One region of the Streptomyces asiaticus genome, then DNA from elsewhere that is predicted to be linked to it. Evidence: riboswitches for the same ligand, from Rfam matches in the RefSeq annotation. Region 1 holds a riboswitch; the other holds the start of a gene.
The links. Region 1 has a riboswitch for thiamine pyrophosphate ahead of thiO (glycine oxidase ThiO). Riboswitches for the same ligand answer to the same signal wherever they lie in the genome.
Positions count from the first base shown of each region.

Region 2: linked by a shared signal. The riboswitch ahead of KHP12_RS17720 (thiamine ABC transporter substrate-binding protein) and the one ahead of thiO (glycine oxidase ThiO) in region 1 are both predicted to bind thiamine pyrophosphate.

Region 1 is NZ_JAGSHX010000006.1:6,708,574-6,719,598, forward strand. Features, by position in the region: gene pknB (Stk1 family PASTA domain-containing Ser/Thr kinase) at 1-1,528, opposite strand, end outside; gene KHP12_RS36435 (SRPBCC domain-containing protein) at 1,617-2,075, opposite strand; gene KHP12_RS36440 (thiazole synthase) at 2,253-2,996, opposite strand; gene thiS (sulfur carrier protein ThiS) at 3,173-3,373, opposite strand; gene thiO (glycine oxidase ThiO) at 3,370-4,629, opposite strand; TPP riboswitch at 4,621-4,734, opposite strand; gene KHP12_RS36455 (NAD(P)/FAD-dependent oxidoreductase) at 5,128-6,381, shown strand; gene KHP12_RS36460 (Rv2175c family DNA-binding protein) at 6,496-6,861, shown strand; gene thiE (thiamine phosphate synthase) at 7,078-7,746, shown strand; gene metF (methylenetetrahydrofolate reductase [NAD(P)H]) at 8,135-9,052, shown strand; gene KHP12_RS36475 (hypothetical protein) at 9,093-10,085, shown strand; gene KHP12_RS36480 (phytoene desaturase family protein) at 10,197-11,025, opposite strand, start outside.
Region 2 is NZ_JAGSHX010000006.1:2,403,299-2,414,323, forward strand. Features, by position in the region: gene KHP12_RS17715 (ABC transporter permease) at 1-1,445, opposite strand, end outside; gene KHP12_RS17720 (thiamine ABC transporter substrate-binding protein) at 1,541-2,614, opposite strand; TPP riboswitch at 2,610-2,714, opposite strand; gene rlmN (dual-specificity RNA methyltransferase RlmN) at 2,788-3,894, opposite strand; gene KHP12_RS17730 (phosphatidate cytidylyltransferase) at 3,967-5,136, opposite strand; gene frr (ribosome recycling factor) at 5,136-5,693, opposite strand; gene pyrH (UMP kinase) at 5,798-6,580, opposite strand; gene tsf (translation elongation factor Ts) at 6,736-7,572, opposite strand; gene rpsB (30S ribosomal protein S2) at 7,683-8,630, opposite strand; partial or broken gene KHP12_RS17755 (peptidoglycan DD-metalloendopeptidase family protein) at 8,944-9,501, shown strand; gene KHP12_RS17760 (TetR/AcrR family transcriptional regulator) at 9,849-10,388, opposite strand; gene whiG (RNA polymerase sigma factor WhiG) at 10,482-11,025, opposite strand, start outside.

The DNA.
Region 1 (11,025 bases):
CCTTGCTGACCACGATCGACACCGGCGTCTCGGGGCGGCGCACCGAGTCGGGGCCCGGGCTGGTGGAGAGGACCGAGCCCTGGGCCGTCTCACTGCTGAAGCGGCCGGTGACCTTGCCGACCGTGAGCCCCTGGTCCGCGATCTTCCGCTTGGCCTCGGCGAGCGGCATGCCCACCACATTGGGCACCTCGGCCCGCGGGCGTCCCTGGGAGACCCGGATGGTCACGGTGCCGGTGTCGCGGACGCGCTCGCCCGGGCCGGGCTTGGAGCCGATGACCTTCCCCTTGGGGATGACATCGCTGAACTCGTTGACGACCTTCACATCGAGACCCGCGCCGTGCAGCTTCTTCTCGGCCTCCGCCTGGGTCTTCCGCAGCACCGGCGGGACCTCGGTGAACTGGCCGACGCTGATGTACCAGACCCCGATGCCGAGGGCGATCGCCAGCACCACCGCGGCGGCGATCGTCACGATCCCGCGGCGCGGCAACCGGCCCCGGCCGACGCCCCGGCGGTGCCCCTCCTGCCGGGGCGGTTCCGGGGGCAGCTCCAGACGGCTGGTGTGGTTGAGCTGGTCCTGGTCGTCGACGGCCGCCGCCGGGCGCGGAATCACCGTCGTACGGTTCTCGGACCCGGCCGAGTGGTCCTCCTTGGCCTGCGGCGGCACCGCGTCCAGCTGGTCGTCGGTCAGCGCGGCCCGCACCGCCCGGGTCGTGCCCAGCAGCGCGACGGCGTCGGCGGGGCGCGCCTCGACGGCGCGCGCGGTGGCCGAGGCCACCAGCGCGTCCAGCTCCGGGGCGACCCCGGGCGCGAGGGCGGAGGGCGGCGGGACGTCCTCGTTCAGATGCTGGTAGAGGACCTGCGCCGGGGTGCTGCCGCCGTGCGGCTTGGCGCCGGTCAGCATCTCGTACAGCACCACACCACAGGCGTAGACATCGGCGCGGGTGTCGGCCGTGCCGTGCTCGATCTGCTCGGGCGCGAGATACGAGACGGTGCCGAGGACGCTGCCGGTGGAGGCGCTGGTGTTGGTGTCCACCGCCCGGACCAGGCCGAAGTCGGCGACCTTGACCCGGCCGTCGTCCCCGATCAGCACGTTCTCGGGCTTCATGTCCCGGTGGACGAAACCGGCGCGGTGGGCCGCCCCGAGCGCGGCCAGCACCGGCTCCAGGATGTCCAGCGCGGCGCGCGGATGCAGCGCCCCGCGCCCGCGGAGCACATCGCGCAGGGTGCAGCCGGAGACGTACTCCATGGCCAGATAGACATGGCCGCCGTCCGCTCCCTGGTCGTAGACGGCGACCACATTGGCGTGCGCGAGTCTCGCGACGGACTTCGCCTCCCGGATGAAGCGCTCGACGAAGGCGGCGTCGGAGGCGAGGCTCTGATGCATCACCTTCAGCGCGAGCACACGGTCCAGCCGGGTGTCGACGGCCCGGTAGACCGTCGCCATCCCGCCAACGGCGATCCGCGCCTCGATGCGGTAGCGGCCGTCGAGCTCCTGCCCGACGAGGGGGTCCTGGAGGGTCGTATCCACGGGGGAAGTCTACGAGGCGCCGATATCGGCCAGGACCGGCCGCCCCAGGTGGGGCGCGTACGTGCAGCGGAACGGTGACACCGGCGGGTCAGTTGTGCGACGCGGCGGCGATCGCGGCCAGCTCCTCCAGCGCGGAGGTCCAGGACAGCGTGGCGTACTCGGCGTGCTTGGCCTTGGCGTCGTCGGGGACGGCCAGGGCGCGGATACCGCTCTCCGCGAACCGCAGCCGGGTGCCCGGGCCCTCGGGCGAGAGCGCGAACTCCACGAGCGTGGCTTCGCCGGGGTCCGAGGGGGCGTGATCGGGCTCCAGGGCCAGCCGGAACCGGAAGAGGGCGTCCGGAACCGCCCGCTCGACCATGCCGTGGAACTCTCCGTGCTCGTCCCAGCGGAACCGGAGCCGCCCGCCGGGGTGCGGATCGATCTCGCAGCCGCCGGGGGCGTACCAGGCGCGGATGTGCTCGGGCGTGGTCAGCACCCGCCACACCCGGTCGATCGGCGCCGGTACGTACACCTCGCGCTCGATCCGGTCGTCCACGGTCACGGTCACGGCGACCACCTCCGGGCTGTGGGCTGCTCCCTCCCTCCACGGTAGGGCCCCGGGGGGCCCGGACGCCCCGAAGGGGCGCGGGGCTGTGTCGATGTGCGGCTCCGCCGCGCGGGCGCGACCAGCCACGACGGCGCCGCAGTCGGCCGGCGACGCATCGTGACACGTCCAGCGGAGCGCTCAGCCGAAGGCCGGGCGCTCGGGGTCAAGGGCGGCCAGGCCCTCCGCCGGGCTCGACGCCTCGGCGAAGTGGCGGCGCGGGATCCGGCCCGCCCGGTGGGCCAGCCGGCCCGCCTCCACCGCGTACCGCATCGCCCCCGCCATCAGCTCCGGCTCCTGGGCCCGGGTGACGGCCGAGGCGAGCATCACCGCCGCGCACCCCAGCTCCATGGCCAGCGCGGCGTCCGACGCCGTGCCCGCGCCCGCGTCCAGGATCACCGGCACGGTGGCCCGCTCGGTGATCAGCTGGAAGTTGTGCGGATTGCGGATGCCGAGCCCGGAGCCGATCGGGGAGCCGAGCGGCATGATCGCGGCGCAGCCGATGTCCTCCAGCTTCCGGGCCAGGATCGGATCGTCGTTGGTGTACGGCAGGACCGTGAACCCGTCGTCCACCAGGGTCTCGGCGGCGTCCAGCAGCTCGATCGGATCGGGGAGCAGGGTGCGCTCGTCGGCGACCACCTCCAGCTTCACCCAGTCCGTGCCCAGCGCCTCCCGGGCGAGGCGGGCGGTGAGCACGGCCTCACCGGCGGTGAAACACCCGGCGGTGTTGGGCAGCGGGCGGATCCCGTGTCGGTTGAGCACGGAGAGCACGGACCCCTGCACCGTCGGATCGAGGCGCCGCATCGCGACGGTCGTCAGCTCGGTGCCCGAGGCCAGCAGCGAACGCTCCAGGATCTCCAGACTGGGCGCGCCGCCCGTGCCCATGATCAGCCGGGAGCCGAACTCGGTCCCGGCGATGGTGAGCGGATCGGGCGCGGTGAGCGAGGCGCGGTCGGCGGCGCCGTGGGCCGTCGTGGCGTCGGGGGTGGTGGTGACGGCTGTGGTGGCCGGGGTGGTGGTCGTGGTGGTCGTGGTGGTCGTGATGGGAGCCATGGGTGGGATCAGCCTCCTTGGACCGCGGTGAGGACCTCGACGCGATCACCGTCGCCGAGCGAGGTCGCGGACCACTGGGTGCGCGGGACAACCGTTTCATTGACGGCGGCGGCGACACCCGAGGGCGCCTGGGTGAGGGTCGCGACGAGCCGGTCGAGCGTGGTGCCCTCGGGCACCTCGCGAGGCTCGCCGTTGACGGAGACGGTCATGTGTACTGCTCCTGTGCTGGGGACTGCGCGGCGCCGGGGGCACCGGGAGAGGGCGCCACCGGGGGAGCCGCGAAGCGCTGCGGGCTGAACGGCTGGGCCTCCGGGGGGAGTTCTCCGCTGGTGAGGGCCTCGGCCATGACATCGCCGGTGATCGGGGTGAGGAGCACACCGTTGCGGAAGTGGCCGGTGGCCAGCAACAGCCCCGGCAGCGCGGTCGGGCCGAGCATCGGGGCGTTGTCGGGGGAGCCGGGGCGCAGTCCGGCGGACGTCTCCACCAGCGGCAGTTCGGTGATGCCGGGCACCACCTCATGGGCGTCCCGCAGCAGTTCGTACACCCCGCCCGCGGTGACCGTGGTGTCCCAGCCCAGCTCCTCGCTGGTCGCGCCGATGACCAGCTCGCCGTTCTCGCGCGGCACCAGGTAGACCGGCCCGCCGCGCACCACGGCCCGTACGGTCCGGGAGAGGAACGGCGCGTACCGCTCGGGCACCGACAGCCGCACCACCTGCCCCTTGACGGGCCGTACGGGCGGCAGGACGTCCTCAGGAACGCCCGCGAGCCGTCCGCTGAGGCTGCCCGCGGCCAGTACGGTCCGCTCGGCGGCCAGGCGCGTACCCCCGGTCAGCTCGACCCCGGTGGCGCGGTCGCCGTCCAGCAGCAGCCGCTCCGCGCGGTGGCGGTGGAAGGCGACCCCGGCCCGCTCGCACGCGGTGAGCAGCGCCGCCGTCAGCCGCCGCGGATCCACCTGGTGGTCACCGGCGACACGCAGCCCGCCGTGTACGCCCGGCGAGAGCATCGGCTCCAGACGGCGGCACTCACGCCCCGTCAGCCACTCGGACTCCAGCCCGAGTCCCTGCTGGAAGGTGTGGAGCTCGCGCAGATGGGCGCGGTCGTCGGCGTCGAACGCGACGGCGAGCGTGCCGCTCGCGCGGTGGCCCACGTCCTGGCCGCCGGCCTCCTCGAGCTCGGCCACGAAGTCCGGATAGCGGCGCGCGGAGGCCATGTTGAGGCGGAGCAGGGTCTGCTCGCCGTAGTGCAGCTCGGTGACGGCCGCCAGCATCCCGGCCGCGACCCAGGCGGCTCCGCCGCCGGGCGCCGGGTCGACGAGCGCGGTACGCAGCCCGCGCTGGGCCGCCCGCCAGGCCGTGACCAGCCCGATGATGCCGCCCCCGATGACGAGGGCGTCGTAGCGTCCGCCGGGTGGCGGCCCGCTGGATGTGTGAGGTCCGTCGTCGTGACCTGGTGCGTGCGTGGACACGCTGCCCCTCCCTTCGCCGGCATGACCCGGATCAGGTTCGTACGGTCGGAGGCCGTTCCAGCCTCCCTCTCAGCCCGGTCCGCCCGGGCTCCCGCGAGTGCTCTGCCCCGCCACCCTAGTACGCGCCCCGAACCACCCGAAAGACCAGCCGCCCCCGGCCTCTCGCAGGGGGCACCTCCCAGCGGCAGCTGGGGGAGTTCGAGGAACGGGTCCGGGGGCGGAGCCCCGCGGCCCCAGCCCGTCCGGCGCCCCGCAACCCCAGCCCCTCCGGCGCTTGAGGAGCGGGGTCCGGGGCGGAGCCCCGGCGGGGGGCGAGGGGGACGGAGCCCCATCGTTTCGGGAAGGGGCGGGGTGGGGGCTCACCGCCGGAGGCGCCCACAAACCCGCGCACCGTCCGGCCCCGCACCCCCCACCCACCCCCGTCCGACCCCCACTCTGTGTCCGACCTCTCGCAAGCCGTTCTCCAGTCCGCCCCACCAGCCGCAATACAGTGATCGTGTGAGCGATGAGACGACGACGAAGCCGTCCTCGAACGGCCCCGGACAGCGCGTGGTGATCGTCGGCGCGGGCATGGCGGGGGTGCAAACCGCCGTCGCGCTGCGCGAACACGGCTGGACCGGGGGGATCGTCCTGCTGGGCGCGGAGCCCCACCAGCCCTACGACCGCCCCCCGCTGTCCAAGGCCGTACTGCTCGGAAAGGCCGAGGGCTCGACGCTCGACGTGGACTTCGCCGGGCTCGGCATCGGCCTGCGGCTCGGCGTCGAGGTCACCGGCCTGCGCCCGGACAAGCGGCTCGTCGAGACCGCGACCGGCCAGCTCCCGTACGACGTCCTGGTGATCGCCACCGGCGCCGAGCCGATCCCGCTGCCGGGCAGCGAGGGAGAGCCCGGCGTCCATCTGCTGCGCACGCTGGACGACGCCGAGCGGTTGCGCCCGGTGCTCGCCCGGCAGCGCGAGATCGCGGTCGTGGGGGCGGGCTGGATCGGCGCGGAGTTCGCCACCGCGGCACGCGAGGCGGGCTGCGCCGTGACCGTCGTCGAGGCCGCCGACCGGCCGCTGGCGGGCGCGCTCCCGGCCGAGGTCGCGGCCCCCATGGCGGCCTGGTACGAGGACTACGGCGCCCGGCTGGTCACGGGGGCCCCAGTGGCCTCGGTCGACGAGAGCGGGCTGCTGCTCGGCGACGGCACCCGGCTGCGCGCGGGCGCGGTGGTCGTCGGGATCGGGGCCCGGCCCGCCACGGACTGGCTCGCGGGCTCGGGCGTGGAGCTGGCCGAGGACCGCTCCGTCGCCGCCGACGACCGGCTGCGCACCTCCGCGCCGGACGTCTACGCGGTCGGCGACTGCGCCTCCTTCCCGTCCGCCCGCTACGGAACGCGGCTGCTGGTGCACCACTGGGACAACGCGCTCCAGGGCCCGCGCACCGTCGCCGCCAACGTGGTGGGGAGCCGGACGGCCGCCCACTTCCCGGGTGTGGTCTACGACCCGGTGCCGTACTTCTGGTCCGAGCAGTTCGGGCGCTTCGTGCAGTACGCCGGGCACCACTCGGAGGCCGACGAGCTGGTCTGGCGCGGCGATCCGGCGGGCGCCGCCTGGTCGGTGTGCTGGCTGCGCGAGGGCGCCCTGGTCGCCCTGCTGGCCGTCGGCCGTCCGCGCGATCTGGCCCAGGGGCGCAAGCTGATCGAGCGCGGCGCCCGGCTGGACCGGACGCGGGCCGAGGACCCCTCGGTGCCGCTGAAGTCGGCCGTCCTCTGACCGGCGGGCCGACCGCCGGTCGGCCACCGGCCGACGCGCCCGGGGGCGGGGCGGGCGGCCCGCGCGGCGGACGCCCGGCTACCCACTGTCAGTCCCAGATGGCAGGCTTGTTCCGTGACCGAGATTGACGCAAAGATCGATGCTCTCGTCCCCGCCTGGCTCACCCTCCCCGACGTCGCCGAACGACTGGGGGTCGAGGTGACGCGCGTCCGGCAGCTGGTCAAGGAGGGCCAGCTGATCGCCGTGCGCCGTGGCGAGAACAGGGTCCTTCAGGTCCCCGAGGAGTTCATCGGTGACGGAAAGGTCGTCAAGGGCCTCGTGGGGACCTTGACGCTTCTGAAGGACGACGGCTTCAGTGACGAAGAGATGCTGGAGTGGCTCTTCACCCCCGACCCGAGCCTGCCCGGCACCCCGGCACGGGCGCTGAGCGAGAATCGCGGCACGGAAGTGAAGCGGCGCGCCCAGGCCCTCGCCGTCTGACGGCATCACCCTGACGCCGCCACCGCCCAGCCTTCCGTGGCTTTCCGTACGGGGCTCGTACACAGCCCGTACGGGGCCTGTACAGGGCTGGTCGTTTTCACGCGGGCCGCGCGCTTCCGCCATTGTCATCGCCCCTGATCGCCCCTGATCACATCTGGCGTACGGGCCGGGCTCCCCGCACGGCCCGTACGCCGCCCGACCCTCCGGGGGGAACGCATGTCCACCACCGCTACCGCTACCGCCACCGCTCGCGAGCGGCTGGCCGACGCCCGTCTCTATCTGTGCACCGACGCGCGGAAGGGCCAGGGCGATCTGCCGGAGTTCCTGGACGCCGTCCTGGGGGCGGGGGTGGACATCGTCCAGCTGCGGGAGAAGGAGATGGAGGCGGCCGAGGAGCTGGAGCACCTCCAGGTCTTCGCGGACGCCTGCCGCCGGCACGGCAAGCTGCTCGCCGTCAACGACCGGGCCGATGTCGCGCATGCCATCGGCTCGGATGTGCTCCATCTGGGCCAGGGCGATCTGCCGGTGCCCGCGGCGCGCGCGATCCTCGGCCAGGACGTGCTGATCGGGCGCTCCACCCATGGGGAGGCGGAGGTGGACGCGGCTGCCGTCCAGCCCGGTGTGGACTATTTCTGCACCGGTCCCTGCTGGCCCACCCCCACCAAGCCGGGCCGCCCCGCCCCGGGGCTGTCCCTGGTGCGCCACGCCGCCGCGCTGGGCACGGAGCGGCCGTGGTTCGCCATCGGCGGAATCGACGCTTCCAACCTGGATCAGGTCCTGGAGGCGGGCGCCCGCCGCATCGTCGTGGTCCGGGCCATCACGGCCGCCGACGATCCGGCGGGGGCGACGGCGGAGCTGGCGAAGCGGGTCCGCGCGGCGGCCTGACCAAGCGCTCCGCTGGACGTGTCGCGATGCGTCGTCGGTCGACTGCGGCGCCGTCGTGGCTGGTCGCGTCCGCGCGGCGGAGCCGCACATCGACACAGCCCCGCGCCCCTTCGGGGCGCTGCCCGAACCGTAGCGGACTTCCTCCGACCTGCTGAGCGCGCGGCCCGGCCCGACCGGGATGGGGCCCGGCCCGACCGGGATGGGGACCGCCCGCGAACCGCCCCAGGGGTCAGTTTTCACCTGGGTTTCACCCACCTTTCATCCCGCCCGGCCCGTCCGCCGGTCGAAGGCGTACGGATCTGTCCGCACTGCGGACAGGAAGCTGGCAAAACCCCCATATCCCCGAGGTCGGGTGGGCGTAGCCGGGCCGGGTGGATAGCCTGCACGTATGGCCCTAGGCACCGCTTCCACCAGGACCGATCGCGCCCGGACCGTGCGCGATCTGCTCGCGTCGGGCGAGCAGTCGTATTCCTTCGAATTCTTCGCCCCCAAAACGGCGAAGGGCGAGCAGACGCTGTGGAACGCCATCCGCAGGCTGGAAGCCGTCTCGCCCACGTTCGTCTCCGTGACCTACGGAGCCGGTGGTTCCTCCCGCGGGGGCACCGTGCGCGCCACCGAGCGCATCGCGACGGACACCACGCTCACCCCCGTCGCCCATCTGACCGCCGTGAACCACTCCCGGGCCGAGCTGCGCAACATCATCGGGCAGTACGCCGGCGCCGGGATCCGGAACATGCTCGCCCTGCGCGGCGACCCGCCGGGCGATCCCATGGGGGAGTGGGTCCAGCACCCCGACGGCCTCACCTACGCCGCCGATCTGGTCCAGCTGATCAAGGAGTCCGGCGACTTCTGCGTCGGCGTGGCCGCGTTCCCCGAGATGCACCCGCGCTCGACGGACTGGGACACCGACATCCGTCACTTCATCGACAAGTGCCGCGCGGGCGCCGACTTCGCCATCACGCAGATGTTCTTCTACCCCGAGGACTATCTGCGGCTGCGCGACCGGGTCGCGGCAGCGGGCTGTACGACACCCATCATCCCTGAAATCATGCCGGTCACGAACGTCAAGCAGATCGAGCGGTTCGCGCAGCTCAGCAACGCCGCGTTCCCGCCCGAACTGGCTGAGCGGATCCTGGCGGTGAAGGACGATCCGGCGGCTGTACGCTCGATCGGGATCGACTACGCCACGAAGCTGTGCGCGCGGTTGATGGCCGAGGAGATCCCCGGGCTGCACTTCATTACCCTGAACCACTCCACGGCGACGCTGGAAATCTACGAGAATCTGGGACTGCATCAGCGGTCCTGATGACGGCAGCCGACGGGCGGCCGCATTGAGAGGGGCGGGCATGGGCTGGACGGTCCTCTACATCGCATTCGGCGTCGTCGCGCTGTGGCTGCTGGGAGAGGTCCTCCTGCAGTACAAGGCGCGGCTCCGCTGGCGGCTGCTGGCCTTCGTCGGCTTCCTGGGCGTGGTCGTCGGTGTGCTGATCCCGTCCGTTCCGGTGATCGGGGTGGGCGCGATCGCCTTCGCCATCGGCCAGACGTATGTGACGCTCTCCTTCCGGCGCGGTTTCGCCGCGGGCTGGGCGCTGCGCGGCGGGCTGCCGGGGCTGCTGGGGCGCGAGGGGAAGAGCATCCGGCCGGAGGACGCGGACAAGGAGCCGATCCTCGAGGTCTCCGACCTGGAGGCGGTCCCGGCGGCGCATCCGGAGCCGCCCACCTACCAGCCGCAGCCGATGCCCGACGACACCGGTGAGTACGGCGTCTACGAGGAGCCGTCGCCCTTCACCCCGGCCTCGGGCGCGTACAGCGAGGCGGCGGCGGACGGCTACAGCGCGTACGAGACGTACGGCGGCTACGGCGCGCAGCAGGACCACAGCCAGGGGCAGGGCCACAGCTACGGCCAGGACGTCTACGCGGACCAGATGGGCCAGGCCGGGCAGTACGGCTATGGGAACGAGGCGTACGCGGCCTACGGGCAGGACCCGTACGGCGGCGCCCAGCCCCAGGCCCAGCCCTACGACCAGCAGGGCTACGACCAGCAGAGCTACGACCAGCAGGCGTACGGCCAGCAGCAGTACGCCGACCAGTACGCGGCCTACGGCCAGCAGGACCCGTACGCCGCGACCTACGGCGGCGGCGACCACTGGGCGGCCGAGGCCGGCTACGCCTCGCCGGACCCGGCGTACGACGTGACGCAGTCCGGCGGGCCCTGGGTGCCGCAGCAGCGCGAGGGCGACGACGCGCCCCCGGCGGACCAGCAGGCGTACCCGTACCAGCAGCACCAGGGCCAGAACCAGGGCTATCCCCAGGGCTTCGACGAGCAGTACCGCTACTGAGCTCCGTCGAACTGAGCTCCGCCGACGGGTGGGTGCCGCTCCCGGGAGCGGCACCCACCCGCGCGTTTCCGGGGCCCGCGCTATGGCCGGGAGGCGTCGCTCGGGCCCGCGCTACTGGGAGCCGCGCCAGTCCCCGCCCTCGACGATCAGCCCGGCCACCAGCGCGCCCGACATCCCGGCATGGGCGAGCCCGCCGCCCGGATGGGCCCAGCCGCCCGCCAGATACAGGCCCGGTATCCGGGTGGCATTCGCGGGCCGCAGAAACGCGCCGTCCGCCCCGGCGAGCACCGGGCCCGGAACGCCGCCGCCCCGGGCGCCCGTCTCCGCCGCGGTGTCGGCGGGTGTGCGGACCTCATGCCACAGCAGCCGCCCCCGCAGCTCCGGTATCGCCGCCTCGGCGGCCGTGATCAGCCGCTGGGCGTCCTGCTCCGCCGCCGCGCCGTCCGTCCAGTCCACCGGGCCGTGCGGGGCGACGACGGCGGTAAGGGTGACGGCCTCGTGCTCCGCGTCCGGGCGCACCGCGGGGTCGTCCGGGCGCAGCACGGTCACGGTGGGGCGGGGGCAGGGCTCGCGGAGCCCCTGGCCGTCGCCGAAGACGGCGGCCAACTCCGCGTCGCGGTCCGGGGCGTGGACCACGGTGCGGTGCGCGGTGCCCTCGGGGCGGGCGCCGCGCAGCGCCAGAAAGACGGTCAGCCGCCCCGGTGTGCCGCCGCCCGCGCCGGACTCCGGCCGCACATCACCCTCCCGCCAGGGCCGCTGCCCGCCGAGCAGCGAGGGCAGCAGCGCGGGGTCGATGCCCGAGACCACCGCGTCGGCCTCCGTGACGCTGCCGTCGGCCAGCTCCACACCCGCCGCACGGCCGTCCTTCTCCACGATGCCGGTGACCTCGGCCTCGAAGTGGAACTCCACCTTCCGCTGACGGCACCGCTCGTGGAGGGCG
Region 2 (11,025 bases), 4.3 Mb from region 1:
GCGATGAAGACCGTGGCCCCGAACTCGCCCAGGGACACGGCGAACGCGAAGCCCGCCGCGACCGCCACGGCCCGTCCGACCAGCGGCAGGTCCACCTCCCGCCAGACCTTCCACGGTGACGCCCCGAGCACGGCCGCCGCCTCCCGGAGCCGGTGGTCCACCGCGCGCAGCACCGGCAGCATGGTCCGTACGACGAAGGGGACGCCCACCAGGGCCTGGGCGAGCGGCACCAGGACCCAGGAGGCGCGCAGATCCAGCGGGGGCTCGTCCAGGGCGATCAGGAAGCCGAATCCCACGGTGACGGCCGAGGTGCCCAGCGGCAGCATCAGCAGCGCGTCGAAGCCCCGTACCAGCCTGCCCGCCTTACGGGTGAGCGCGGCGGCGGCGAGACCGCCCACGACGAGGGCGAAGACGGTGGCGACCGCCGCGTACCACAGGGAGTTCCCGACGGCCTCCATGGGCGCCACGAAGAAGGTGCCCCCGCTGTCGGCGGAGGACCGCAGCGCCTCGTAGTAGGTGAAGCCGTAGCCGTCCGGTCCGTTCAGCGAACGCTCCGCCAGCACCGCGAGCGGGGTCACGATCAGCAGCGCGACCACCGCCAGCACGCCCCACAGCAGCGCCCACTGGGCCGGGCCCGTCGGGCGGCGCGCGGTGCGGCCCGGGTCGACGAGCCGCAGGGCGCTCTCGCGGCGCCTTACGGTCCACGCGTGCAGAGCCAACACGGCCGCGACCGCGGCGAACTGGACGAGGGTCAGCACCGCGGCCGTGGGGAGGTCGAGCAGTTGCGCGGTCTCCCGGTAGATCGCCACCTCAAGGGTGGCGTAGCGGGGGCCGCCCAGGATCTGGATCACGCCGAAGGAGGTGAAGGTGAACAGGAACACCATCAGCGCGGCGGCGGCCACGGCGGGCGCCAGCGCGGGCAGCGTCACCCGGCGCCAGGCCGAGAGCCGACTCGCGCCGAGCACCCGCGCGGCCTCCTCCTGGCGCGGGTCGAGCTGAGCCCACAGCCCGCCCACGGTCCGGACGACGACCGCGTAGTTGAAGAAGACATGGGCCAGGAGGATCGCCCAAACGGAGGTGTCGAGCCGCACCCCCCACAGCTCGTCCAGCAGCCCGCCCCGGCCGAGCAGGGCCAGGAAGGCCGATCCGGCGACGACGGTCGGCAGGACGAACGGCACGGTCACCACGGCCCGCAGCAGCCCCTTGCCGGGGAAGTCGAAGCGGGCGAAGACATAGGCGCCGGGCAGCGCCACCGCGAGCGTGAGGGCGGTCGACGCGACCGCCTGCCAGCAGGTGAACCACAGGACGTCCAGCGTCGCCGGATCGCTCACCACCTCGGAGATCCGGCCGAACCGCCACCGCCCGTCGACGCGCAGCCCCCGGGTGACGATGGCGGCCACGGGATAGGCGAAGAAGACCGCGAAGAAGGCGAGCGGCACCGCCATCAGAGCGAGCCGGAGGGCGGTCGCGCGACGGCCGCCGCGGTCCGCCCTGTCGGCCTTACGGCGGCCGTCGGCCGCCTTACGGTTCTCGCGGGGCTCTACAGGACCAGCGAGGACCATGTCTTGACCCACGACTCACGGTTCTTGGCGATCTTCTGCGGCGCCAGGGTGGCCGAGTCGGCGATCCTGACCCCGTATCGGGTGAACAGCTCCGGCAGCTCGGCGTCCTCGCGCGCCGGGTTGACGTACATGTTCAGCGGGACATCCTCCTGGAACCGCTTGCTCAGCAGGAAGTCCAGCAGCGCCTTGCCGCCCTTGGTGTTGCCCGCGCCGTTCAGCAGCCCGGCGAACTCCACCTGCCGGAAGCAGGTGCCCGTCGCCACCCCGGTGGGGGCCTTCGCGGGCTTGCTCTTGGCGTCGGCCACCTCGGCGGGCGGGCTGGAGGCGTAGGAGACGACGAGCGGCCGGTCGCCCTTGCCACCGCCGGCCGAGCCGGAGAACCGATCGTAATACGCCTGCTCCCAGCCGTCGACGACCTCGACGCCGTTGGTCCGCAGCTTCTTCCAGTAGCCCTTCCAGCCGTCGTCGCCGTACTTCGCGGCCGTGGCGAGGAGGAAGCCCAGACCGGGGGACGAGGTGGCCGCGTTCTCGGTGACCAGGAGGTTCTTGTAGGCGGGCCTGGTCAGATCGTCCAGCGTCCGGGGCGGCGTCAGCTTCTTGTCGGCGAAGTACTTCCGGTCGTAGTTGACGCAGATGTCGCCGAAGTCGACGGGGGTGACGCGATGCTCGGCCCGGTCGAGCCGAAGGGCCGCCGGGACCTTGTCGAGGCCCTTCGCCGTGTAGGGGGCGAACAGGTCGTTGTCGAGCGCGCGGGAGAGGAGCGTGTTGTCGACGCCGAAGAACACATCGCCCTGGGGGTGGCCCTTGGACAGGATCGCCTGGTTGACGGCGGCTCCGGCGTCGCCCCCGGCCTGCACGCGCACCTTGTAGCCGGTCTCCTTGGTGAACTCCTTGAGCACCGCCTTGGAGGCCGCGAACGAGTCATGCGTGACCAGGGTGACCGTCTTGGAGTCCGAACCGCTCTTGGTGTCCTCGCCGCAGCCGGCGAGCGCACTCAGGGCCAGGGAGCCGAGGAGAGCGGCGGAGATGGCACGCCGAAGCTGGCTGTTCATGGTGATGCTGACTCCCTACGCCGGTATGACCCGGATCAGGTCCGAGGGTCTGCGGCCGTGCCGCACTCTCAGCGCTCTGAGCGCTCCCCTGTCGGAATGTTCACTTGTACGGATGTTCGCTTCTATGACGATCGCATGATGCGACGATGCCCAGGCACCGTATCAGCCGGTGCTCAGCGCTCCGAAGCCGCCAGCTGCCCGCAGGCTCCGTCGATCTCCTGGCCCCGGGTGTCCCGCACGGTCACCGGCACCCCATGGGCCTCCAGGGCCGCCACGAACGCCTTCTCGTCCTCGGGCCGGGATGCCGTCCACTTGGAGCCGGGCGTCGGGTTGAGCGGGATGAGGTTCACATGCACCCGGTGGCTCTTGAGCAGCCGGCCGAGCAGATCGGCGCGCCACGCCTGGTCGTTGATGTCCTTGATCAGCGCGTACTCGATGGAGATCCGGCGGCCGGACTTCTCCGCGTACTCCCACGCGGCGTCCAGGACCTCGCGCACCTTCCAGCGGGTGTTGACCGGCACGAGGGTGTCGCGCAGCTCGTCGTCGGGCGCGTGCAGCGACACCGCGAGCCGGCACTTGAAGCCCTCGTCGGCGAACCGCAGCATCGCCGGGACGAGGCCGACGGTGGAGACGGTGATACCGCGCTGCGACAGGCCGATGCCGTCGGGCTCGGGGTCGGTGAGCCGACGGATGGCCCCGACGACGCGGTTGTAGTTGGCCAGCGGCTCGCCCATGCCCATGAAGACGATGTTGGACAGCCGGGCCGGACCACCGGGGATCTCCCCGTCCCGCAGGGCCCGCATCCCGTCGACGATCTGGTGCACGATCTCGGCGGTGGACAGATTGCGGTCCAGCCCCGCCTGCCCGGTGGCGCAGAACGGGCAGTTCATCCCGCAGCCCGCCTGTGAGCTGATGCACATGGTGACCCGGTCCGGGTAGCGCATCAGAACGGACTCCACGAGCGTGCCGTCGAACAGCCGCCACAGCGTCTTGCGCGTGGTGTCGTCGTCACAGCTGATGTGCCGCACCACGCTCATCAGATCCGGCAGCAGCCCGGCGGCCAGCTTCTCGCGCGCTGCGGCGGGGATGTCGGTCCACTGAGCGGGGTCGTCGGCATAGCGCGCGAAGTAGTGACGCGACACCTGACCTGCCCGGAAGGGCTTCTCCCCGAGGGCGGCGACGGCCTCCCGGCGCTCGGTGGGCGTGAGGTCGGCAAGATGCCGCGGGGGCTTCTTGGCCCCACGCGGCGCGACGAAGGTGAGTTCTCCGGGCTTAGGCATGGTTCACCCAGTGTCGCAGACGTACGAAGGGCCCCGCGCCGGGAGTGGCGCGGGGCCCGTGGGCGGGCGTGGTCAGCCGCCGCCCACGAAGATCACCAGCAGCAGCCACACCACCGGGGCGGTGGGCAGCAGCGAGTCGAGCCGGTCCATGATCCCGCCATGGCCGGGCAGCAGCTTGCCCATGTCCTTGATGCCGAGGTCGCGCTTGATCATGGACTCGCCGAGGTCGCCGAGGGTCGCGCTGACCGCGGCGGCGAGGCCGAGCAGCAGGCCCTGCCACCAGACGCCGTCGTCGATGAGGTACTGCATGCACAGGGCGCCCGCGACCATCGCGAAGGTCACCGCGCCCAGCAGTCCCTCGCGGGTCTTGCCGGGGCTGATGCGCGGAGCCAGCGGATGCTTGCCGAAGCGCCAGCCCACCGCGTACGCACCGGTATCGCTGACCACGGTCAGCAGCAGGAAGGTCAGGACCCGCCACGGACCGTCGTCGGTGTCGAGCATCAGCGCCACGAAAGTGGCCAGAAACGGCACGTAAAAGGCGGCGAAGACGCCCGCCGTGACATCCCTGAGGTAGTTGTCGGGCGGCTCGGTCATCCGCCAGACCAGCACCGCGAGCGCCGTAAGGGCGACCGCCACCACCGCGCCCTGGGCACCGCGCACATAGCCGGCGACGACCATGGCGACCCCGCCGACGGCGAGCGGCACCAGGGGGACCCGGATGTCCTTGCGCTCGGTCAGCCGCGAGGTCAGCTCCCAGAGCCCGACCACCACCGCGACCGCCACCACGCCGACGAACACAGGCTTGTAGATGAAGAGCGAGGCCAGGATGATCACACCGAGGCCGATGCCCACCCCTATCGCGGCCCGCAGATTCCGGCCCGCGCTCTTCTTGCCCTGCCCGGCGCCGCCCGCGCCGTCGGCAGGGGCCGGGTCGGGCGCGGGGTCGGGGGGCGTCGGCCGGCGCCCGGCGGGCTGCCGGGGGCCGGGCTGCGGCTCCCGCTCGTCGCGGAAGAGGGGGCCGCTCTGCCGAGCGGCCCCCCGGTCACGGTCGGCGGCCTCGCCGGAGTCGCCGCCTGCGTGGGGCACGGTGGGCATGGGGCGAGTTTGCGCCGCCTCACCCACCTCATGCGCGGGACCCGCCGAAGAAGTGGGCACCTCCCAGCCATAGCCGGGGGAGGTGCCCTGACCGCCCGGTCCCCGGAGTCCGGCGCTTGGTGGGGCCCCCCAGGAAGAGTCGTTCATCAGACCTCGAGCAGCTCGGCTTCCTTGTGCTTGAGCAGCTCATCCACCTGCGCGACATACTTCGCCGTGGTGTCGTCGAGCTCCTTCTCCGCGCGGCGCCCCTCGTCCTCGCCGACCTCGCCGTCCTTGATCAGCTTGTCGATGGACTCCTTGGCCTTGCGGCGGACGCTGCGGATCGAGATCTTCGCGTCCTCGCCCTTGCCCTTGGCGACCTTGATGAACTCCTTGCGGCGCTGCTCGGTGAGCTCGGGGAACACCACACGGATGATGTTGCCGTCATTGCTCGGGTTGACGCCCAGATCGGAGTCCCGGATCGCCTGCTCGATATTGCGGAGCGCGGTCTTGTCGAACGGCGTGACCACGGCCATCCGCGGCTCCGGCACCGAGAACGACGCCAGCTGATTGATCGGCGTCAGCGCACCGTAGTAGTCCGCCACGATCTTGTTGAACATCGCCGGGTGCGCACGCCCGGTGCGGATCGCGGCGAAGTCCTCCTTGGCGACCACAACGGCCTTCTCCATCTTCTCCTCGGCCTCGAGGAGGATCTCTTCGATCACCACTTGCTCCTGGTGTTATCAGTAAGCAGAGCCTCGCCCCTGCGTGCGTCTTCTCCTGCACGGTGTCCGACCGGCAGGCCGTTGTCCATCCCCCGTTCGAGCCGTCAGGCCCGGGAGCCCTGGTCGCTCACCAGCGTGCCGATCTTCTCACCCTTCACCGCACGCGCGATATTTCCTTCGGCCAGGAGCTCGAAGACGAGGATGGGCAGCTTGTTGTCCCGGCACAGGGTGATCGCGGTGGCGTCGGCGACCTTGAGGTCCCGGGTGATCACCTCGCCGTACTCCAGGGCGTCGAACTTCACCGCGTCGGGGTTGCGGGCGGGGTCGGAGTCATAGACCCCGTCCACGCCGTTCTTGCCCATGAGCAGGGCCTGCGCGTCGATCTCCAGCGCTCGCTGGGCCGCGGTGGTGTCCGTGGAGAAGTACGGCATACCCATACCCGCGCCGAAGATGACCACACGCCCCTTCTCCAGATGGCGCACCGCACGCAGCGGAATGTACGGCTCCGCGACCTGGCCCATGGTGATGGCGGTCTGGACGCGGGAGTCGATGCCCTCCTTTTCCAGGAAGTCCTGGAGGGCGAGACAGTTCATGACGGTTCCGAGCATGCCCATGTAGTCCGAGCGGGCCCGGTCCATACCGCGCTGCTGCAACTCCGCACCGCGGAAGAAGTTACCGCCGCCGATGACGATGGCGATTTCGGCACCGTCCCTGACCACGGCGGCGACCTCGCGGGCGATGGCGTGCACGACATCGGGGTCGACACCGAGTCCCCCGCCACCGGCGAACGCCTCGCCGGACAGCTTCAGCAGGAAGCGACCGTGTGGGACCGCGCCGTGCGCCTTCTTGTCATCGGCGGCCTGTTTGGCGTCCGCGCCGTGATTCATTGGAGATCTCCTCGTGCACATACGAAGAAGGCCACTGCCGGACGGGTCCTGTTACGACCTCTGCGGCAATGGCCTCCTCGTCACATCTGCGGCCGACCGGTCGACGGTTGGCTGCCTACGACCCTATCGGGGTCGCCGGTCATTCGCTGCTCGGCTCAGACGCCGACGCGGAAACGGGCGAAGCGCTTGAGCGAGACACCGGCCTCGTCCAGGATCTTCTGGACGGACTTCTTGTTGTCCTTGGCGAACGGCTGGTCCACCAGCACGTTCTCCTTGAAGAAGCCGGTAACGCGACCCTCGACGATCTTCGGCAGGGCGCCCTCGGGCTTGCCCTCCTCGCGGGCGGTGGCCTCGGCGACCCGGCGCTCGTTCTCGACCGTCTCGGCCGGGATCTCGTCGCGGGTGAGGAACTTCGGGGCGAAGGCGGCGATGTGCTGCGCGACGTCCTTGGCGACCGTGGCGTCTTCCTTGTCCAGCTCGACCAGGACGCCGACCTGCGGCGGCAGGTCCGGGCTGGTGCGGTGCATGTACGCCGCGACGAAGCCGCCGGAGAACTGCGCGAAGCGGTCCAGGACGATCTTCTCGCCGAGGGTCGCGTTGGCCTCGTCGACGAACGCCTGAACGGTCTTGCCCGCCTCGATCTCGGAGGCCAGCAGGGCCTCCAGGTCGGCCGGGGAGGTCTTGGCGACGTGGGCGGCGATGGCGTCGGCGACGGCCACGAACTTGTCGCCCTTGGCCACGAAGTCGGTCTCGCACTTCAGCTCGACCAGCACGCCGGAGGACTTGTCGTCCGCGATGAGGGAGACGACGGCACCGTTCTCGGCGCTGCGGCCCTCACGCTTGGCCACGCCCTTCTGGCCCTTGACGCGCAGGATCTCGACGGCCTTGTCGACGGTGCCCTCGGCCTCGTCCAGGGCCTTCTTGCAGTCCATCATGCCGGCGCCGGTCAGCTCACGGAGCTTCTTGACGTCAGCGGCGGTGAAGTTCGCCATGATCTGTGAATCTCTTCTCGAAAGTCGAAAGCTCTACGGGTGAACGACGGGGGCGGTGCCACTGGCACCGTCCCCCGCCGTCATACACCGTCTGAGTGACGTCTGAGTGGTCAGCCCTGCTCGGTGCCCGCGGCGGGGGCCTCGGCGGGCTTGGCGTCCTCGGCAGGCTTGTCCGCAGCGGCCTCGGCGGCCTCGGCGGGCTTGGCGGCGTCCTCGGCGGGCTTGTCCGCGGCGGCCTCGGCCGGCTTGGCCTCGGCCTCGGCCTCGGCCTCGTCGGCCTTCTTCTCGCCCTCGAGCAGGTCGCGCTCCCACTCGGCGAGCGGCTCGCCCGCGGCCTTGTCGGCCTTCTCGTCACCGGTGGCGACACCGGAACGGGCGATGAGGCCCTCGGCGACGGCGTCGGCGATCACCCGGGTGAGCAGGGTGACGGAGCGGATCGCGTCGTCGTTGCCCGGGATCTTGTAGTCGACCTCGTCCGGGTCGCAGTTGGTGTCGAGGATCGCGACAACCGGGATCCGGAGCTTGCGCGCCTCACCGACGGCGATGTGCTCCTTCTTGGTGTCCACGATCCAGACGGCGCTCGGCACCTTCTGCATCTCGCGGATACCGCCGAGGGTCTTCTCCAGCTTGGCCTTCTCGCGGGAGAGGACCAGGAGCTCCTTCTTGGTGAGGCCGGAGGCGGCCACATCCTCGAAGTCGATCTGCTCGAGCTCCTTCAGGCGCTGAAGGCGCTTGTAGACGGTCGAGAAGTTGGTGAGCATGCCGCCCAGCCAGCGCTGGTTGACGTACGGCATGCCGACGCGGGTCGCCTGCTCGGCGATGGCCTCCTGCGCCTGCTTCTTGGTGCCGACGAACATGATGGAGCCGCCGTGGGCGACGGTCTCCTTGACGAACTCGTAGGCGCGGTCGATGTACGACAGCGACTGGAGCAGGTCGATGATGTAGATGCCGTTGCGCTCGGTGAAGATGAAGCGCTTCATCTTCGGGTTCCAGCGGCGGGTCTGGTGCCCGAAGTGGACGCCGCTCTCCAGCAGCTCCCGCATCGTGACGACGGCCATGGCCGTACTCCTTGAGGTACTCGGTTCCACGGCGGCCGGGCGGCCGCCGCTCCTGACGTCCCGGCGCGCCTGCCACGGACGGGGCCCTTTCGGGGGTCGTCCGAGGACCGAGGGGCGCGGCCACCGAGCTGACCGATGCGCGATCGGAGCACCGGTGGCGGGGCGTGCGAAGTCGATCCGGTGACCCGGATCGCCATAAGAAGTGTACGGGACCGGTACGGTGCCGGGTGACGGCGTTATCCACAACCAGTGAGTAGTCCCCCGATTCCGTCCATGATCCACTCGTTTCGGGCCGCCCGGCCATCGTGGGGGCATGCGAAGGCTTGTGGTGGGTTGGGCTCGTGTCCTGGTGATTCTTGTGCTGTCGGTGCTGTCGGTGCTGTCGGTGCTGTCGGCCTTCCTTCTGGTGTCGCCTCTTCCGGCGGCACGGGCAGCGGCGGCGGATCCACGCGCGGCGGCGGATCCACGCGCGGCCCCTGCTCCGCGGGCGGCGCCGGATCCGGGGCCGGGGACGAGGCCCGGCGAGGGACGGTCGAGGCCGGGCGGAGAGCGGTCATGGCCGGTCGATGGTGCGCCGGGCGCGGTGCGGCCTGCCGTGCTGAGGGGCTGGCGGCCGCCTCCGGCGCCCTGGGCTTCGGGGCACCGCGGGGTCGACCTCGCGGCGCGCCCGGGCGAGCGGGTCCGGGCGGCGGGCCCGGGGCGGGTGAGCTTCGTGGGTCCGGTCGCGGGCCGTGGTGTGTTGGTGATCGAGGTGTCCGGGACCGGCTCCCCTCCCCTGCGGACCACCTACGAACCGGTGCGCGCCACGGTGGCCAAGGGGGAACGGGTGGCCGCCGGGCAGGTGGTCGGCGTGGTGGCGCCGGGCCCCTTCCACTGCCAGTCGGGCTGTCTGCACTGGGGGCTGCGGCGCGCGGACCGCTATCTCGATCCGCTGTCTCTGCTGCCGCCGTCGATGCTGCGGGGCGGGCCGTCCCGGCTGCTCCCGGTCTTCGGGGTGCGCGGCGTGCCCACGCTCTCCGCGCTCGCCTCCCCCGCCGGGGACACCCGGCTGCCGACGGCCGCGGTGCTGGTGGCGGCATCCCTCTGGGCCCGGCTCCAGCTGGGTCGCCCGGGCCGGCCGGTCGTCCGGGTCGCGACCCGCGCGCGCCCGCTGGGGCAGGTCGCCCGGCCGTCCGCCGCGCCCCGCGCGCCCGCTGTGGCGGTAGAAGGGCCGGGCGGTCAGCCCCGGACGCCGCGCAGGGCCATGGCGACGGCCGCCTCGGTGATCCGCTCGGGATCCTCGGCCGCGCCGAGTTCGATGCGGCGGACCGCGGCGTCCACGACGCCCTGGAGCAGCACGGCCGAGAGCCGGGGCTGCTCATGCCCGAGGGTCGCGAGGGCCTCGACCACCATGGCGATCAGCCCGCCGTGGGCCGCCCGGATCTTCTCGCGCGCGCCCACTTCCAGCTCACTGGCGGAGATCGCCACCACCGCGCGGTGCCGGCGGTCGCCGACGAGCGCGAGCTGTCGGCGGACATACGCCTCGATCTTCGCCTCGGGCCCGTCGGCCCGCTCCATGGCGGCCTCGACCTCGGCGGCCCAGACCGGGAAGTCCACGGCGCACAGCTCCTCGACCACGGCGGCGCGGGAGCGGAAGTACTCATAGACGGAGGACCGTGCGAGTCCCGTGCGCTCGGCGAGGGCGGGGAAGGTCAGCGCCTCCGTGCCGCCCTCGGACAGCAGGGTGCGGGCGGCCTCCAGCAGGGCCGCGCGCTGCATCGTCCGGTGCTCGGCCACTGAGGCCGCTCGAATCCTGGGCACCCGACCACTCTACGGAAGAGGCCGCCCCGAGGGCGATGCCGGAGGGACGATTCAGCGCCCGACGTCGGCGAGTTTCGCCCGCAGCTGGAGCACCGATTTGGTGTGGATCTGGCTGACCCGGCTCTCGGTGACGCCGAGCACCTGGCCGATCTCGGCGAGCGTGAGCCCCTCGTAGTAGTAGAGCGTGACCACGGTCTTCTCCCGCTCCGGGAGGGTGTTGATCGCCCGGGCGAGCAGCCGCCGCAGCTCCCGGTCCTCGGCCACCTCGACCGGGTTGTCGGCCGCGGTGTCCTCGAGGGTGTCCATGAGGCTGAGCCGGTCGCCGCCCTCGCCGCCGACGTGCAGCAGCTCCTCCAGGGCGACCACATTGGCGAGCGACAACTGGCTGAAGACGCCGTGCAGTTCCTCGAGGCTGATGCTCATCTCGGTGGCCACCTCGGCCTCCGAAGGGGTACGGCGCAGCTGGGCCTCGAGCGTGGCGTACGCCCGCTCCACGGCCCGGGCCTTCTGGCGGACCGACCGCGGAATCCAGTCCAGGGCCCGCAACTCGTCGATCATCGCGCCGCGGATCCGGGTGATCGCGTAGGTCTCGAAC